2 regions of the Ammoniphilus soli genome follow, and region 1 is predicted to be linked to the other one. Evidence: riboswitches for the same ligand, from Rfam matches in the RefSeq annotation. Region 1 holds a riboswitch; the other holds the start of a gene.
The links. A riboswitch is a leader RNA that binds a small molecule or an ion and turns the genes downstream of it on or off. The one in region 1 is predicted to bind glycine.
Positions count from the first base shown of each region.

Region 2: linked by a shared signal. The riboswitch ahead of gcvT (glycine cleavage system aminomethyltransferase GcvT) and the one ahead of glyA (serine hydroxymethyltransferase) in region 1 are both predicted to bind glycine.

Region 1 is NZ_JBEGDL010000015.1:34,949-41,338, reverse strand. It holds gene gcvPA (aminomethyl-transferring glycine dehydrogenase subunit GcvPA) at 1-641, opposite strand, end outside; gene gcvH (glycine cleavage system protein GcvH) at 645-1,034, opposite strand; gene gcvT (glycine cleavage system aminomethyltransferase GcvT) at 1,071-2,177, opposite strand; gene sdaAA (L-serine ammonia-lyase, iron-sulfur-dependent, subunit alpha) at 2,191-3,075, opposite strand; gene ABLT31_RS23995 (serine dehydratase beta chain) at 3,095-3,592, opposite strand; gene glyA (serine hydroxymethyltransferase) at 3,632-4,882, opposite strand; glycine riboswitch at 4,983-5,088, opposite strand; glycine riboswitch at 5,091-5,195, opposite strand; glycine riboswitch at 5,292-5,371, opposite strand; glycine riboswitch at 5,374-5,477, opposite strand; gene ABLT31_RS23985 (hypothetical protein) at 5,554-5,799, opposite strand; gene pdxS (pyridoxal 5'-phosphate synthase lyase subunit PdxS) at 5,895-6,390, opposite strand, start outside.
Region 2 is NZ_JBEGDL010000026.1:15,557-21,946, forward strand. It holds gene gcvPA (aminomethyl-transferring glycine dehydrogenase subunit GcvPA) at 1-1,342, opposite strand, end outside; gene ABLT31_RS29060 (glycine cleavage system protein H) at 1,345-1,737, opposite strand; gene gcvT (glycine cleavage system aminomethyltransferase GcvT) at 1,743-2,843, opposite strand; glycine riboswitch at 3,023-3,114, opposite strand; gene ABLT31_RS29070 (DEAD/DEAH box helicase) at 3,271-4,959, shown strand; gene ABLT31_RS29075 (YqhG family protein) at 4,959-5,822, shown strand; gene ABLT31_RS29080 (hypothetical protein) at 5,946-6,390, shown strand, end outside.

The DNA.
Region 1 (6,390 bases):
GGGTACTGGACAATGACTCCAGCGGTATGTTCATCCACCGCTTGTTCCAAGGCTTCTAGATCTGTTACTCCATTCTTTACATCAATCTCCACGACGTCGTAGCTTTGTCCTTTAGCATTGACTTTTAAAATGGCTCTTGCCTCCGGATGTACCGCTTTGGAGATCACGATCTTTTTTCCTTTTGCTCCGCCGACGGCTAAATTGGCTGCTTCCGCAAGCGCTGTAGGACCGTCATACATCGAAGAATTAGCTACATCCATGCCGGTTAACTCGCAAATCATCGTTTGAAATTCAAAGATGGCTTGCAGCTCCCCTTGACTGATCTCCGGCTGATAAGGAGTGTAAGCTGTATAAAATTCAGATCGTGAAATGACGTGATTGACAGTGCTTGGAATATAATGATCATAGATTCCAGCTCCAAGGAAATAGGCATACTCTGAGCTATTCACATTCTTGTTGGCCAGTCTGGTAAAATGCTTGACGGTTTCCGGTTCGGATAGAGCCTTAGGAATATTCAGCGAGCCCTGAAAGCGAACCTCCTCCGGAATATCCGAAAACAACTCACTGACATCTTCAATCCCAAGAAAGGATAACATCTCTTTCTTGTCTTCTATGGTCATGGGAAGGTAGCGATGCTTCACGTCTTATTCCTCCTCGGTAAATGAAGTATATTGCTCTGCTGTCATGAGTTCTTTCAACTCATCCGGTTGACCCAGCTCAACCACCACCATCCAGCCCCCGCCGTACGGCTCTCCGTTAATGGTTTCCGGTGCATCCTCCAGCTCGCTGTTCACTTCAACTACTCTGCCGCTCACCGGCGAAAAGATTTCCGATACGGCTTTTACCGATTCGATCGTCCCCATACTTTGATTTACGGTTACCTCTTCATCCGCTTGCGGAATTTCAACGAAGACAATATCCCCTAACTGATGCTGGGCGAAGTCCGTGATGCCGATCCTCACTCGGTTATCGCCTAACACCTCCACCCATTCATGCTCCTTGCTGTACAGTAGGTTAGAAATGACTTGACTCATGGTTATTCCTCCAAAATGTTTTGTAATTTACTAGATTTATCTCTTATAGAAAGGGGATTTGATCGTAACCGCGTCCACCCGTTTTCCTCGGATTTCAACCTCCAGCTGCGTGCCCAGCTTCGCAAAGTCGGAACGGATCAAGGCCAAGCCCAGATTCTTCTTTAACGTAGGAGATTGGGTTCCTGATGTGATATAGCCGATAGGCGTATCCTCCAAGGCTGCTCCGCTAGCATAAACCGGATAGCCCGTACGCGGAATCCCGCGCCCTACCATTTCAATGCCAACCAATTTGCGAGGAATCCCTTCTTCTTTTTGTCGGATGAGGGCTTCCTTTCCAATAAAACCTTCCTCGGCTTCCAACTTCACCGCAAAGCCGATACCCGCTTCGAGCGGGCTTATATCCTTATCCAGCTCTTGGCCGTAAAGGGGAAGCCTTGCTTCAAACCGCAACGTATCTCGTGCTCCTAGACCGCAAGGAAGGATATCCCCTTTCCCTGCCTCCAAGATTTTTTCCCACAAGCTGCATGCATCGGAGGCATCCACATAAAGCTCGAATCCGTCTTCGCCCGTATAGCCGGTACGGGATACGAGCGTTGGAATGCCTGCAATGTCCACCTTTTCTTGGAAATAAAAGAATTTGAGATCCGACAAGTTAAAGGAAGTCAAATTTTGCAGGATTTCTTCCGCTTTTGGACCTTGCAAGGCCAGCTGGGCGATCTTAGGGGATACATTATCGATCGTGAGATCTCCTGTGGATTGTTCGATGATCCAGGAAACATCTTTTTCGATGTTGGATGCATTAATCACTAAGAGATACTCATCTTCTTTGATCTTATAAACGAGCAAATCATCGACAGTTCCCCCACTCGGGTAACACATGGCCGCATACAAAGCCTGATTCTCCCGAAGCGGGTTGATATCATTCGTAACCAACCGCTGGACCGCTTTTTTGGCATCCGGCCCCTTCATCACGACTTCACCCATATGAGAAACATCGAATAGACCCGCACGGGTTCGAACCGCGTGATGTTCCTCGATGATGCTGCTAAACTGAACAGGAAGCTCCCAGCCGCCGAAATCAACGGTTTTCCCGCCATATTTTCCATAGAGCGGGTATAGTGGCGTTCGCTTTAACCCTTCCATACTGCCACCCCTCCTAATTTGTTTTTTGTTCCATAATCCGTTTCCTGATCTTTTCTCCCGTAGGGGTGATCGCCAGCCCTCCAAGGGACGTTTCCCTGAGGGCACGAGGCATGTTCTTTCCGATATCGTACATGGCAGCGATGACCTCATCGCAAGGAATGCGGCTTTCCACCCCTGCCAAGCCGATATCGGCTGATGAGAAGGCAATCGACGTGCCGATCACATTCCGTTTAATGCAGGGGACTTCCACCAATCCGGCAACCGGATCGCAAACCAATCCCAGCATCGACTTCAGGGCAATGGATGCCGCATGAATGGCCTGACCAGGGGTTCCACCCTTAAGTTCCACAATCGCGGCAGCGGCCATCGCGGTGGCCGAACCAACCTCCGCCTGACATCCGCCCGCTGCACCGGCGATAAAAGCGCGATTCGCAATGACATAGCCGATCGCACTAGCGGTAAACAGCCCCATTACCAACTGTTCATATGTGAAGTCGCCATTTTCATAGAGGGAAAATAAGCAACCGGGCAAAATTCCCGCCGATCCTGCTGTCGGGGTCGCCACAATGACACCCATGCGTGCATTGCTTTCCGAGGTGGCAAACGCGAATCGCATGGCATCTGCAATATAAGGACCGCTGAGAACATCTTCCTTTTTTTGATATTGCCCCATCAAGTAAGCATCTCCACCGGAAATGCCGCTTGGTGCCGTCGACCGATCGGATACCCCTTGATCTACTGCCTCTTTCATTTTGCTTAAGCGTTCTTTCATCATCTGTATGATCGCCTCACGAGGCCGGTTAGACTTCGAGGTTTCGATGTCCAGCATGATTTCCGCTATACTTTTTTTCTCTCGTTCGCAATGGTTGAGCAATTCTTTCATTGATTGGATATCCATGTCGTATCTTCCTCGCAAACTAAGAATAAATAAGATCCCGTTTATATTCCCTCAACCGTCCCAAATCATAGGGGGCATTGAGCGGAATATCGACGCTAAAGCCATTAATATGAAAGATTTTTGATATCCCGCCGCCTAAGGAAACCCCGCCGATCGTTTCAGTTACCCCATTTTTTTCTGCCTGAATGAGGACCGTATTCGGATGATCATAATAAGGGCACTCATTTTCTAACACATATTGAATCTCCAAGCCCTGTTGCCCCGCCATTTCCACGGCATGCCGAATCCGAACATCGTCCGTATCCATTCCAATCAATCCACCTATGATCGCTTTATCCGTTCCATGACCTTTATGCGTCTCAGCGAATGAATCATAGAAAACGATGGTTGCCTTTTCAGGGGAACCTTCCAGGAAGTCATAGACAAACTTTCCGATCGATACAACGCCTGCTGTATGGGAACTCGACGGTCCGACCATAATGGGCCCAATAATATCAAAACAGCTGTTGTATAACATAGATCTAATGCCTCCCTCTCTTATCTAAATTAAAGACTTTTACGAGATTCGCACGCGTTCGTATAGGGGATAAGCTTCACATAATTGTTGAATAGTCCCTCTATGTTTCCTGACTGCCTCGGCATCCCCTTTGGTTTTTAGAACGGCTGCTATAATTTGAGCGATAGTGACCATGTCTTCTTCTTTCATGCCGCGAGAGGTGATGGCCGCCGTTCCGATTCGAATGCCGCTTGTGACAAAGGGGCTTGCCGGATCATAGGGAATCGTATTCTTATTGACGGTAATGCCCGCTTCTTCCAATAAATGTTCCGCTTCTTTTCCCGTTAGCCCCCATGGACGAACATCGATCATCAGCAAGTGATTATCGGTTCCGCCGGAAACCAGAACAGCTTCTTCCGCCTTAAGGGTTTCCGCTAGAACAGAGGCATTTCTCACCACTTGGGCCGCATAATCCTTGAAACTCGGTTGCAATGCTTCTTTAAACGAAACCGCCTTGGCAGCGATGACATGCATAAGCGGTCCACCTTGCAGCCCTGGGAAAATCGATTTGTTGATCCCCTTGATGATTTCTTCATCATTCGTCAGCACAATGCCGCCGCGTGGCCCACGCAAGGTTTTATGGGTGGTACTCGTCACCACGTCTGAATACGGAAGTGGAGACGGATGCAGACCTGCAGCCACTAGACCAGCAATATGAGCCATATCCACCATCAAACGAGCGCCTACCTTGTCAGCAATCTTTTTAAACCTGTCGAAATCAATCACACGCGGATATGCGCTAGCCCCGGCTATGATTAATTTAGGCTGTTCGCGTAGAGCGATCGCTTCCAGTTCATCGTAATCAATGAGATGAGTGTCCTCTCTAACCCCGTAAGCCACCACATCAAACCACTTTCCGGAAATGCTGACAGGACTTCCATGGGTTAAATGACCACCGTGGGACAAGTTCATGCCCATAATTTTATCTCCAGGATTAAGCAGTGAATAATAGACAGCCGTATTCGCCTGTGCGCCGGAATGAGGCTGTACATTGGCATACTTCGCTCCAAATAATTGGGTTAACCGTTCGATCGCCAGCCTTTCAACCACATCAACAAATTCGCAGCCTCCATAATATCGCTTGCCAGGATACCCTTCCGCATACTTGTTCGTAAGAACCGATCCCATGGCATCCATGACTTCCTGACTGACGAAATTTTCCGAGGCAATCAATTCCAATGTGGTATTCTGTCTTTTTCTTTCATTTTCAATCGCTTCATAAATTTCATGGTCATGAATCTGCAAACTCATCCAAACAGCCTCCTTCATCCTTTTGACAAGAACACCAGTTCTGTACCTTCCCGAAAAAAGACAGAGGAAAGGTAAAATCAATAAATATACTTTTACCCTTCCTCTGTCCTTTGACCTGAGAGATTAGCTCTTGCGTAGCCGTCCTGTATCATTAAGACTTCTATCAAGAACCTTCCCCTTTGGTGGCTCATCGCTCTCTCCAGAGGCGCGTCCCATTGCAGTACTTTTACCTGAGAGTTTAGTTCCTAAGGCTTTTTAGGACTTGCTCCTTCGGTGCTGACCTTGCCGGTTCAGTCTCTCCCACAATCATCATCCGCCATATTATAAAGTTGAAATCTAACCCATTACTTATCTTTCCCAGCACAAAAAAGGACAGAGGAAAGATAGATGTAACTTACATTCTACCCTTCCTCTGTCCTTTTACCTGAGAGTTTAGTTCCTGTGTACAAGAACCTTCCCCTTTGGTGGCCCAATAGCTCTCTCCAGAGGTGCGTCCTATTGCGGTCCTTTTACCTGAGAGTTTATATCCTAAGGTTTTTTAGGACTTGCTCCTTCGGTGCTGAACAAACCGTCCAGTCTCTCCCGCAATATTCAATCGCTTTATTAAATTTGGACATTCATTAATTATATAATAATTCACAGTCACGATGTTGTCAAGTTTTTTGTGGCATTTAACCTTCTCTTTTCTTTTCCAAAAATGATTCCAAAGAGACCTCTTCAAGAAATTCCTTTGTTCCGTCCGCCAAGTATTGATAAGATTGAATGCTACCGGAATAAACATTGAGTGCCCATTGGATACCGCATTCACTGCAGTACCATTTCCAGCTATTGTAACCAAAAACGCGATGCTGTTTTTTATTGGAACAAAATCGTACCGATCGTACATTCTCTTGATCAAGCATTTTTAATTCTCTCATGGCCATTTTTTCTCCAATTGAATGTATAGATTAGGTTTTATCATGGATGTGAAGGAGAGTTTTTCGCCTTCACATCCCATCCCCCCAAAGCTGCGTTACCACCCGCGCACAGCCATCCGCTCATTTGCCAGAAGACTTGATATCTCGATTCCTTTCATAGCCGTTCCTAGGTTCTTAGATAATTGCCCAATCAATTCATAATCCTGATAATGAGTGGTCGCCTCGACAATGGCTTTGGCAAACCTCTCCGGATTGTCTGATTTAAAGATCCCAGATCCCACAAAGACACCATCCGATCCCAAATGCATCATCAACGCAGCATCTGCAGGAGTAGCCACTCCACCTGCCGCAAAGTTCACAACAGGCAGTTTCCCATGTTGATGCACAAACTCTAACAACTCATAAGGTGCCCCTAGATTTTTTGCTTCTGCCATTAACTCGTCATAGGACATAGCCTGTACTTTTCGAATCTGACTTTGTATCATCCGTTGGTGACGTACAGCCTCTACAATATTACCAGTACCGGGCTCCCCTTTGGTCCTAATCATCGATGCCCCTTCACCAATTCTTCGCAAAGCTTCTCCTAAATCC
Region 2 (6,390 bases), on a different contig from region 1:
TGATCCCCTCCAATCCTTTCACAAGTGCATCGATTTCTTCTCTTGTACGGATCTCCGTAACAGCTACCAGCATATGACCGGCCAATTCAGGATAATCTCGGCCCAAATCATATCCCCCAACAATCTTTTGCTGGAGCAAGGCTCGGTTAATATCCCCTACCTGACCGGGAACTTTAATCACAAATTCATTAAAGACAGGACCTGAGAAAGCTGCTTCATATCCGGTTAGGTTCGCAATTTGATTCTTGGCATACTGTGTCTTCTGGACGTTGAGCATTGCCATTTCCTGTACCCCGCGCTTGCCTAAGGCCGTCATCGCTACCGATGCCGCTAAAGCATTGAGCGCTTGGTTAGAGCAGATATTTGAGGTTGCCTTCTCGCGGCGAATATGCTGTTCACGGGCCTGCAGCGTTAAAACAAAGCCGCGTTTTCCGTTGGTATCTTTCGTTTGTCCGACGATGCGTCCAGGAATCTTGCGCATGAGCTTTTCTCTTACGGCGAAATATCCACAAGTCGGCCCACCCAACTGCATCGGGATTCCGAACGGCTGCATATCTCCCACGACGATATCGGCTCCGAAAGCTCCCGGCGGCTCGAGAACGCCCAGTGCTAGCGGATTAGAGGAAACAATGAATAAACCTTTATGCTGATGGGCAATTTTTTCAATCGCCGCCAAATCCTCGACAACGCCGAAGAAGTTTGGATATTGGACAATCACGGCAGCGGTATTTTCATCACAAGCTTGCTCTAATGCCGCTAAATCCGTCGCCCCATCTTGATAATCGACTTCTACCACTTCATATCCTTGCCCTTTTGCGTTCACCTTGAGAATGGCCCGGGCTTCAGGATGGACGGTTTTGGAAACAACAACTGTTTTTCCTTTCGCTCCGCCAACAGCTAAATTGGCGCCTTCCGCTAAAGCGGTTGGCCCATCATACATGGAAGAGTTAGCGACTTCCATCCCAGTCAGCTCAGCTACCATCGTTTGAAACTCAAAAATGGCTTGAAGCTCACCCTGGCTTATCTCTGGCTGGTAAGGCGTGTAGGCCGTGAAAAACTCTCCGCGCAATAGAACATGATTGACCGTGCTTGGAATGTAATGGTCATAGATGCCTGCTCCAAGGAAATAGGCGTATTCATTACTGTTGGCGTTCTGGCTGGCCAGTTGGGAAAAATAGCGGACAATCTCGGGCTCAGACAGCGCTTCGGGAATGTTCAGCTTCCCCTGGAATCGGACATTGGCAGGAATGTCCGCAAACAATTCATTTACATCTTTTATCCCAAGGAACGACAGCATTTCTTTTTTATCTTCCGACGTCATGGGAAGGTAGCGATATTGCACAGTTACTCCTCCTTTATATATAAAGCATATTCATTCGCGTTCATGAAAAAAGTGGTTTCTATGGGAGAATCCGTTGACATCCAAGCGATCCAGCCTTTTGCATAGGCATTCCCGGAGGAAAGCTTTTCGGGCAATTCCAAAAGGGATCCGTTCACCTCTGTGATTTCCCCCTCGACGGGGGCATATAGGTCTGTTAAGGTTTTTGCGGACTCAACGACGCCCACGGGCTGCCCCCGCTTTACCCTTGTGCTGGGTTCAGGAAATTCCACGGCGATGATCGTCCCCAGCTGCTCACAGGCATAGGGGGTAATTCCCAGCTTTACTCGGTGCGGATCAACGATATGTACCCATACATGCTGCCGAGTAAAGTAAAGATGATTAGAACCGGCATCCATTCAATTTATTTGCTCCTTTTATAAAAAGGCGTTTTTACTATTTTCGCTTTTACGCGTTTTCCTCGAATCTCTACCTCAACCTCGGCATCCAAGTTTGCAAATTCAGAACGAATGAGGGCCAAGCCTACATTCTTCTTTAAGGTTGGCGACTGGGTTCCTGTTGTCACTTCTCCAATTTGTTCGTTACCTGAAAAGACCGGATAATGAGTGCGCGGAATCCCGCGTTCGATCATCTCAATCCCTACGAGCTTGCGAGGGACTCCCTGGGCTTTCTGTGATTGTAGAGCGGCTTTGCCTATAAAATCAGCTTCTTTATCCAATTTCACGGCAAAACCTAACCCCGCTTCCAATGGCGAAATTTCCTTCGTTAATTCCTGCCCATACAAGGGAAGCTTGGCTTCGAAACGGAGCGTATCCCTTGCTCCGAGCCCGCATGGCAGCACGCCATCGCTTTCTCCCGCTTCGAGAATCTTTTCCCAAAGGGCCGCGGCCTCATCTGCACGGCAATAAATTTCGAATCCCTCTTCCCCTGTATAGCCGGTGCGAGATACCAAGGCTTGGAATCCTCCTACATTTACATCTGGCAGGAATCGGAAAAAACCAATTTTGGATAAATCGGTATCTGTGAGTTTAGCTAAAACCTGTTCCGCAAGAGGTCCTTGCAGAGCCAATTGCGCCACTTCGCTGGAAATGTTGGTTACCTTCACATTTCCTTCTGCATGCTCTTGCAGCCAAGCAACATCTTTTTCGATATTTCCTGCATTGATGACCAGCAAATAGTGATCGTCGGCTTTTTTGTAAACCAGCAGATCGTCCACGGTTCCTCCGTCCGGATAGCACATGATAGCATATTGGGCTTGATTTTCTACTAGTTTTGAAGCATCATTGGTCGTCATTTTTTGGACAAAGGCCAAGGCATCAGGGCCTATGACGTCGACTTCTCCCATATGAGAAACGTCAAACAATCCGGCTCTTTCCCGAACAGCTTCATGTTCCTCTTTAATGCTGGAGAATTGGACCGGCAGCTCCCAACCGCCAAAATCGATGGTTTTCGCTCCATATTTGGTATAGACGGGAAATAAGGGCGTTCTTTTCAATTCCGTCACAAGGTACACCTCCACGTGATATGTATTTCTTCCCTCTATCCTTATTCTTCCTCATGATAAAGAAGTCTAGGCGGGAACGCAAAAAAGGACAGACGTAGGCTATTGCATTAGCCTACTCTGTCCTTGGTACCTGAGAGATTTTCCCCTTGGGTGGCCTAATCAGGCGCTCTCCAGAGTTGCGTCAGATAGAAGTACTTTTGCCTGAGAGATTCACCTCTTCATAGGCTTGCTCCTTCGGCGCTGCACCAGCAGTCTCTCCCTCTATCCTCATTCGCATATTTAACTTTTTCCGTAAGGAAGATGTTAAATTTAGTATGAAACCCGCTAATTTGTTAAATGCTATATTGTAACCCTAATAATCCTATCATAGATTTTCCAAAAAGGGAATTATCCGCTACAACTTTCTTATTCGGAAAGGACGAATCTTATGTTTAAAATTCCCGTCAACTTCGACCGCGAATGGGTAACAGATTTCAAGCAAAGGCTCAAGGAAGATGGACCATGGCATAAGTGGGAGCTTTTTCAATTGGCCTACCAGGCCGAGGAAGTCACTTCGGTAGCGAATTTCGATGAATTGCAATGCTTAAAGCACCTTCCTCAGTTAGAACCCTTCCCCCACCAGCTCGATACGGCCAAAAAGGTAATCACAGAAATGCACGGCAGGGCCATCCTTGCGGATGAAGTGGGACTTGGAAAAACGATTGAGGCCGGTTTAATTATTAAAGAATATATGGTTCGGGGACTAGCTAGCAAGATTCTCATTCTTGTTCCAGCTTCCCTCGTTGTTCAATGGGCAAGAGAGTTAAACCAAAAATTCGGGATTCCCGCTGTTGCCCAAAAGAAAGAATATATGTGGAAGCAATATGACGTCGTCATTGCCTCCATTGATACCGCCAAGAGAGATCCGCACCGCGAACACGTTCTCTCCCAGGATTATGATATGTTGATCATTGATGAAGCGCACAAGCTTAAAAATAAAAATACGAAAAACTACCAGTTTATCAAGGAAATCAAAAAGAAATATTGTTTGTTGCTCACTGCGACACCGATCCAAAACGATTTAGATGAACTGTACAATCTCATCACCCTGCTTAAACCGGGTTATCTGGGCCAAACCACGGACTTTCAGAAAAACTATGTGGAAAGTAAGAGACAAGCTAGAAACCATGAGGTATTGCAGGATGAACTCAAAGACATCATGATTCGCAATAAGCGGAGTGACGGAGGGCTGTTCTTTACCAAACGGATTGTAGAGGCTATTCCTGTCACATTATCTGAAGAAGAGTGGGAGCTCTATGACGGGGTTACCCGCTTCGTCAAGGAGCAATACCAGAATTCGGTGTTTAAAAATCCCCTGGCTCTCATCACGCTCCAAAGAGAGGTCTGCAGCAGCCGGTTCGCTGCCTTTGACACGCTCGTGAACATGCACAACAAATTGCCCGAAGATTCACCGGGGAGACAAGAAATTGTCAGGCTAGCAGAGCTGGTCCGAGGCATCAAGAAAAATGCGAAAGCGGAAAAAACGCTAGAGTTAATCCAAGAATGCGGGGATAAGGTCATCATCTTTACCGAGTACCGGAAAACCCAGGAGTATTTGCATCATTTCCTAGCGGAGCACGGCATCACTTCTGTCCTCTTTCGTGGAGGATTTAAACGAAATAAAAAGGATTGGATGACAGAACTATTCCAAAACCGCGCTCAGGTGCTCATTGCCACCGAAGCAGGAGGGGAAGGAATCAATCTTCAGTTTTGTAATCGGATCATTAATTTTGACCTGCCCTGGAATCCCATGCGGGTAGAGCAACGGATCGGCCGCGTCCATCGTCTGGGGCAAACGAGAGATGTGTTCATCTACAATCTATCGACTCAAAACACGATTGAAGAGCATATTTTACATTTGCTTTACGAAAAGATTAACCTCTTCGAAATGGTCATCGGCGAGTTAGACACCATTGTTGAAAAAATGAAATTGACTCAATCCATTGAAAACAATCTCGTGAATATTTTCCTTGAATCAGAATCCTTCCGTGAAATGGAGATTAAGATCAATAACATCGGAGAGGTAATGAGCATGTGTAAGGAATCCATTCCCGCGAGGGAGGAAATGCTACAGTGATGAATCAGCAAGAAATTCGCAGCTATATTGAAGGCTATTTCAGAGCCTTTCAAAGTCCATTTACGGAAGAGACCCCCGCTTACTTTACGGTGCAGCTTCCCGTCGAAGTGGATAAGGATTTAGGGAATCGGCCCTTTTATTGGACCTATGTGGAGAAAATTGGTTTAGAGCCAAACCCTCTCCACTTAACCTTCATCTTTGATCGGGAGCAAGTTCCGGAGGGCGTTCGTGGAGAGGAACTAATTTTTGGCTCCAGGCGGCTTCATCAGATTTTTGAATCGGCCAAGAAACATGGGAAGTTTGTTCGACTGTATGAGCACATAGAGCCTCAACCTGCTTTAGGTTCTTTTTCCTCGGTCGCTTTGGTTCCCTGGTTAGGGGTTAACTTTAAAGTGGAATTCATTTGTGATCAAAAAAAGGATTTGCTGCTGCCCCTCGGGATCAATCTGATTTCCGGGGCAATTGTGTCAAATTTCTACCAATCCGTTTCTCAATTGGATCTTACCCCAAAGCTTCCCGATTACTCTTTTACAATGCAGCCCATCTTCGGTATCGATTCGGGGATATCCCGTCTCGAACAATTTATTCAAAGCTGCTTGGACCAGGAAGATACGCTTTGGGCCAAGTTAGCCATCGAACGATTAGATGAAGAAAAGCAGCTGATTGAGTCCTTTTACCAAAAAGAATCGATTCGTCAAGGGAAGACCGAGGAAGAACAGGAACTAGCAGAGGAAAGAAAAATAAAGCTGGCAGCCGAAAAAGAAACGCGGTTGCAAGAATTGGAGTGGCAGTTCCAGCCACGCATTGAAGTTTCCGCTGTAAATGCAGGTCTTTTTTATCTTAGGACTTCCATTCAGGAGTAGTTTTCTGTCGGAAAGGGACGGAAAATTTATCGGTTCCGACAGAAACCCCCGACAAAGAATAGCAAATTTTGTAAACATTTTACTGTAAGATGGACATATCATAGGGAGTTAGGGGGAATCGTCATGAACCGATGGCTAGTGATCTGTCTATTATGCGCATTACTGATTGTGCCATGGACGGGACAAGCAGAAACGTGGAGGGAGTCATTCCAGTCCCAAGTCAAGCAATGGGCAGAAGAACTCGCTCTTCAAGATCAGCGTTTTGCTCCCTTCGCACAAGCTTCCATTCGGCATGAAGGACTCGGTCCAAACTCGAAGCAATGGCTCGTTACCTTTTTCAACGAACATCAGAAGGTTGGGTATATGGTCGTTGGGGAAGACCCTTCCGGATTTGTTTTATTGGAATATGGTTTAGGAGAATATACTTTATTTGATGAGGAAACCATGAAGCAGCTCCAATCCTCGCAATCCGATATGTCCAAGCATTATGCGGCATTGGAATCCGTATGGCTAGATAAAAGTAGAATTTTCGATGGAAAATCAGGAGAAAAATATCCTGTCGAAGCAG